2 regions of the Bacillus sp. JJ1562 genome follow, and region 2 is predicted to be linked to the other one. Evidence: predicted binding sites of a transcription regulator. Region 2 holds the regulator's gene; the other holds the start of a gene.
The links. The regulator CtsR, encoded in region 2, represses protease genes until heat stress. The targets are predictions, from matches to a motif close to ATGGTCAATAAAGGTCAAACA.
Positions count from the first base shown of each region.

Region 1: V7097_RS18870 (ATP-dependent Clp protease ATP-binding subunit) is a predicted target of CtsR. The motif match lies at 1,213-1,233, and genes of this name have one in related genera.

Region 1 is NZ_JBALOQ010000034.1:56,550-59,980, forward strand. It holds gene V7097_RS18865 (YkvI family membrane protein) at 24-1,067, opposite strand; gene V7097_RS18870 (ATP-dependent Clp protease ATP-binding subunit) at 1,488-3,431, shown strand, end outside.
Region 2 is NZ_JBALOQ010000011.1:66,130-69,560, forward strand. It holds gene V7097_RS07370 (protein arginine kinase) at 1-1,054, opposite strand, end outside; gene V7097_RS07375 (UvrB/UvrC motif-containing protein) at 1,058-1,603, opposite strand; gene V7097_RS07380 (CtsR family transcriptional regulator) at 1,822-2,286, opposite strand; gene V7097_RS07385 (MgtC/SapB family protein) at 2,458-3,159, opposite strand.

The sequences.
Region 1 (3,431 bases), on a different contig from region 2:
AAGGGGTTTGCTTACTAACCTCTTTATTTCTTTGGAAGTCGTTTCATTGGTCTTGCCAATAGAACTAATAATATCAAACTCATATACCCAAACAATGGATATAAAAAGGAAATCAGTGATCCATATCCTAACTGGCTAATAACATAAGCGATAGATAAGATAATGAACACAATCAATATTGACGGTAATTTGATAATATTTATTAATTGACGCTCAAGCCCAAATAAATTCCCAATCACTGACGTAAAAATTTCTCCATAAATTACAAGGATATATAACCAAAAAAAGGCAGACATGAAGTTTTTCATAACTTCAGCCATTGGAATCTCGAAACTTTCTACGTTTGGTAGCGCCGACAAGGAAATATGACTCGTTATTAAAATTAGACACAGTGCGCCACCGCCAATCAACCCGCCCCATCTTAATGCTTTTTCATTATCCATTTCTTTAGCAAGTGGAACTAAAACTGGCATTGCCATTGCTAGGTTAAAAGCTGCATATAGGAATGGCGAAATCATCCATTTAAAGCTTTGTGACTCGATATCAGGTGTTCTTAATAGACTTGATGCATCCGTAATAATGACTTCTACTGCTAAAACAACACTAAAAAATATCATAATTGGCACAACAAACATGTTTACACCAAACAAACCTTTGACCCCATAAGTCAAAACAAAAATAGAAAGGGCACTTGTCACAACAATCCCGAGCTGGTAGGACAGCCCTAGTTGTTCGTGAAAGACTGCACCCGCTCCCGAAAGCATAACCGAAGTTACCCCAATTAACACAAGAAGCATAAGTGCATTCACAATGAATCCAATTTTTCTCCCAAATAAATATTCATTAAATTCCTTGTAAGAGTCAGCTTGAATCCGGTTGGCAATGATCATGATTCGAGTCCCCAACCATATAAACAAGAATCCGCTGATTCCGATTCCAATCAAACCGTACATACCGTATTGGGTAAAAAATTCAACAATTTCTCGACCTGTTGCAAAACCTGCTCCTACGATTGTTCCTACATAAACAGCACCGATTTGAAATGCTGCCCCCCAACTCCCTCGCACAAATAGCCACCTCATTCTTCTGTCTTACTTGATGTATATGTACAAGTTATACAATTAAGACGAGCTATTCTTTCGAAACCTGAGGAAAAAATTTCTAGTACTTTTTACTTGAAAGTCAAAATTGGTCAAAGTATAATATAGTCATAAGGTCAAAGATAGTCAAACAAACCACAAGACCTATTTTAATCAAATACGCCTTGGCGTATTTGCCGCCCGATTTTAGGCCCACAGGAAGTGGGTCATAAAGACGTTGCCACAGGATGTGGCGTTCTTAGTCTTTGATCTTACTGATCGAAAAATTTCCTTTGAAAAATCGTGGCATCCGCCGGAGGCTTTAACTTTATACAGTGGGGTCTAAACTCCACTGTATAAAGTTAATTTAATGGTCAAAGATAGTCAAAACCAAGGAGGTAGTTGTTTATGATTTGTCAAGCATGTAATAAAAATGAGGCTACAGTTCAGTTACACCTTCATGTGAACCATGACAAGCGACAAATTCAGCTTTGCAGTGAGTGCTTTGCGAAGGAGAAGAACAACATGAAAATACCTTCAGGAATGAACGGTTTCCCTAATTTCTCATTTGATGACTTATTTAAAGGCAATGCCTTTGGTCAACAAATGGGCATCAATCAACAACAAACACAACCAAAACACGGTGGAAATGGCGGAGGTCTTCTCGATCACTTTGGTCGTAACCTTACTCAAATGGCGAACGCTGGACTTATTGACCCAGTGATTGGCCGTGATGAAGAAATTAAGCGTGTTATTGAAATATTAAACCGCCGTAATAAAAACAACCCTGTTCTAATTGGGGAGCCGGGTGTAGGTAAAACTGCGATTGCTGAAGGATTAGCCCTACAAATTGCTGAAGGAAAAGCACCAAGTAAACTTTCTAATAAACAAGTATACTTACTTGATGTCGCATCGCTTGTTGCGAACACTGGTATTCGGGGTCAATTTGAAGATAGAATGAAGCAGCTCATTGCTGAGCTTCAAAAACGCAAAAACATTATCTTATTTATCGATGAAATTCACCTAATTGTTGGCGCAGGTTCTGCAGAAGGTTCAATGGATGCAGGTAATATCTTAAAACCAGCCCTTGCTCGTGGAGAGCTCCAACTCGTCGGTGCCACAACCCTAAAAGAATACCGACAAATTGAAAAAGATGCTGCATTAGAGCGTCGTTTCCAACCGGTTACTGTGGATGAACCAACTATTGATGAAGCCATTCAAATTCTTGAAGGTATAAAAGGAAGATATGAAGATTTCCATAGTGTAAAATATACAGATGAAGCAATTCGTGCCTGTGTAACATTATCACATCGATACATTCAGGACCGCTTCTTACCAGATAAAGCAATTGACTTACTTGATGAAGCTGGTTCAAAAATGAATCTTCAATCTAGTGGTTCAGATCCAAAAGATATCAAAGAAGAGCTTGCTAAAATTGCAACAGAAAAAGAAAAAGCTGCTGGGGAAGAAAACTATGAATTAGCAGCAAAATTAAGACATCAAGAAATTCTGCTTGAAAAGCAATTAAATAATCCAGAAAACAAAGAAGAGCATATTATTGATGTTGCTAACATCCAACAAATTATCGAAAAGAAAACAGGTATTCCTGTAGGTAAGCTACAAGAAAATGAACAACAAAAAATGAAGCATCTAGCTGAAAACCTTGCGAAAAAAGTCATTGGTCAAGAAGAAGCAGTATCGAAGGTTGCGAAAGCCGTTCGTCGTAGCCGTGCGGGTTTGAAGGCTAAAAATCGACCAATTGGTTCCTTCCTTTTCGTTGGACCAACTGGTGTCGGTAAAACAGAGTTAACTAAGACACTTGCTGAAGAATTGTTCGGTTCGAAGGATGCAATGATTAGACTCGACATGAGTGAGTACATGGAGAAACACTCAGTATCTAAAATCATTGGTTCACCTCCTGGTTATGTCGGCCATGAGGAAGCTGGTCAATTAACTGAAAAAGTTCGTCGTAACCCTTATAGCATCATCCTTTTAGATGAAATTGAAAAGGCACATCCAGATGTTCAGCATATGTTCCTCCAAATTTTAGAGGATGGCCGATTAACGGACAGTCAAGGTCGTACAGTAAGCTTTAAGGATTCAGTAATCATCATGACAAGTAATGCTGGTGTTGGTGGTCCTAAGAAAATCACTGTTGGCTTTGAAAAAGCCGAAACAGATGTTTATAAGGAATCATCCATCCTTGATTCACTTGGTTCCTTCTTTAAGCCAGAGTTCTTAAATAGATTTGATGCCATCATTGATTTCAAACAACTTCAAAAAGAACACTTACTACAAATTGTCGATCTTATGTTACAGGAACTTGAAACAACACTAAAAGAACAAGATGTA
Region 2 (3,431 bases):
GCTTCATTCTTTCTCGAATGATAGACGCCCTTCTGACGTCTCTTTCATCTGGTCTTAATGCCCCACCGGCATAGACCTGCAAGAATCCAGGTTGAGTTAAAATCATGAGTTCATTCAGGATGGTTCTTGATAGATCCTTTATATAGCCAAGATCAATACCCAATCGAACATCTGACAAACACTTAGCTGCTTCCTTCGATTCAATGATCCTACTATTAGCTAAAACCCCATAGGATCGATATACACGGTCCTCCAACTGAATGTTGGAAGTCTTCACAAGTGCTTCTCGTGCAGAGCGCTCTTGTGCAATCAACTGTGCAACTACACTCTTTAAATCTTCCACAATATCTTCTTCAGTCTTTCCTAGCGTGATTTGGTTGGATATTTGAAAAATATTTCCTAACGCCTCACTGCCTTCACCATAAATTCCTCTTACAACTAGACCCAATTGATTAATTGCTGGGATGATACGACTCATTTGATGTGTAAGGATAAGTGCTGGAAGATGCATCATTACAGATGCTCTTAGTCCTGTTCCCACATTGGTTGGACAGCTGGTTAAATAACCTCTTGTCTCATCAAATGCATAATCAACATGCTCTTCTATCCAATCATCTAAGTTATTTGCAACTTGCATGGCCTCTGATAATTGCAACCCTGGGAATAAACATTGTATTCGGATATGGTCCTCTTCATTAATCATGATGCTAATTTCTTCATTTTCGGATAAAAGACAAGCTCCAAATGTGGAATTTTCAGCTAAATGTGGGCTTATCAAATGCTTTTCAACTAGTACCCTTTTTTCATTTGCCTGAAGCTCCATCATTTTTAATAATTCAAATTCTCCTATAGAGGGAAAACTCTTTCCCACAAAACCTTTTTGGAAGACATCTACAATTTGCTCGCCCTCCTCATTTGTATAAACCGTTGAGAAGGGAATATTTTTCAAATTTCGAGCAAGCCTAATCCGTGAACTCAAGACAATATCTGAATCAGGACCTTCTTGACTCATCCAAGCACTTAGGGCTTGATTGATAAAATGCTCAAGTGACATTGATTAAACCTCCCCTTCTGTGTAACCACTCAGTTTTTTTTCTAGGGTCCTTACGTGGTCACGAACATCTGCAGCTTTTTCGAATTCCTCCAAAGAAATATATTCCTGCATCTTTTGCTTTAGTTGTTCAATCTCTTTCCGAATATGGAAGGAGCCTCCGATTCGCTTTGGAATTTTTCCTGTATGATGTGTATTGCCACTATGCAGACGTTTTAAAACTGGGGTAAGTTTTTTTTCAAAGGTTGGATAGCAATGTGAGCAGCCAAACCGACCCACCTTTGCAAATTGTTGAAAAGTCATTTTACAGTTCTCACATTGTAATACTTCATTTTGTTGAAATGCATTTTGCTTTGAACCTGTAAGTGGCTCAAACTGAAGAAGTCCTGCTAATAAGTTATCTATTGAAAAGCCAGATGTGCCTGGAAACATAAACATCTCGCTTTTTTCTTGAGCACAGTGTTCACAAATATGAATTTCTGTTTTTTCGCCATTAATAACCTTTGTAAAATGAAATGTTGCTGGGCGTTGATTACATTCTTGGCATATCATGATAACACCTTCCTACTTAATCAAATGCTCCTTGGCGTATTTTCGCCCGATTTTTTTAGGCCCACACGAGGTGGATCACAAAGACGAAGACATCAGGATATGGCGTTCTTAGACTTTGATCCTACTCTCGATAAGTTTCCTTTGAAAAATCGTGGCATCCGCCGGAGGCTATAACTTTATTCAACATGGGTTGAACCTCTGCCGAATTAGTCAACCTTTTATCTATACATGAGGGATGTAAGCATCGCCTTTAACATTCTTGCTCTTAATTCATCCCGATGTGGTAGCTCGATAAACAAGACAGAACGGTCAATCACACTTAACATGATCTTCGCTTCTCTTTTAGAGATCACTTCCTCCTCAATCAAGCGCAAAATGACATCCTCAGCACTTGTTTGAGAAATCCGTTTATCAATAAGGCGTACGAGTTGATTAATCAGATGAGAATCGTCATTTGATTTCACCCTTATTATTCGAATGTAGCCTCCGCCACCTCTTTTGCTTTCCACCAAATAGCCTCTTTCTAACGTAAACCTAGTATTTATTACATAATTAATTTGAGATGGGACACATTCAAATTTATCGGCAATCTCACTTCTTTTAATCTCAACTATAGCTCGATCACTTGTATCAAGAACACTTTTTAAATATTGTTCAATGATATCAGATATATTCCTCATTATGACCACACCTCACCTTGACTTTGACTATATTTGACTATAACTATAATATAAAATGACCGCACTTATTTTTCAACTATTTCGCATGAGAAAATAGGAATATGCAATCATTTACCAATTACAAGGCTATACTATCCTATACTTTCCAAACCTGGTACACCTCTAAACACCGAATCAAAAAATTTTTTGTACCATTTCCTGCTTAGACATTTCCTCATATAATCGTAAACGTTCATTTTTACTCGCCACTTCCACATCTATTGTGTACTGGCAATTATTATACATTTTATCCTTCGAATACTTAATATTAAAATCCCTTACTTTAAAACCATTATCCTTAAATAGTTTTTGGATAGCTGAAAATGAGGTTATATCCTCATTAATAATGATATGAACAACTTTTTGTTTTCTGGATTTAAAAAAGAATTCTTCAAATCGGTTTAGAAAAATCAAACTGAGTAAAACCACTATAGTTGTTAAAATAGCTGGGGCATACATCCCTAGCCCGATTATTAGCCCTAAGCCTGCAACAACCCAAATCGATGCTGCCGTAGTTAATCCTCGTACTGTTGCATCCCTTACCAAAATCGTTCCCGCACCCAAAAACCCAATTCCACTAATCACATATGAAGGAATTCGTGCTGGGTCAAAGCGGACATTTGTACTCATCTCTAAATAAGGCTGAAACCCATAAATGGACATCAACATCATTAAACAAGAACCAACTCCGACAAGTAAATGTGTACGGAATCCAGCAGGGTGTTTGTGCACTTCTCTCTCCAAACCAACTAACCCACATAATAAAGCTGCCATAAAAATACGAATCGACATCGTAAAAAATTCCTGAGTTTGGAACGATGCAAAAAAGTGTGTCATTGTCACATCCCCCCTGTTTGGCTATAAATCCTGTAACTAAAATATTCGATAGGTAATCAAAATCCCCTTTAAAAAAAGAATAAAAAAAGATGTGTTTTATAATTATACGATTCATCTAAAAGGTTTATGATTGTCCAAACTCCCTTTTTTAGAATAGTATTTCAGACTTAGGAACATAGACATTTTTATTATGAACAATTTGAAATATAGATCATTTCCGGGGTGTTAAATTTAACATTGATGTTTAGAAGGGCAAGCTGCGTTGGAATAGG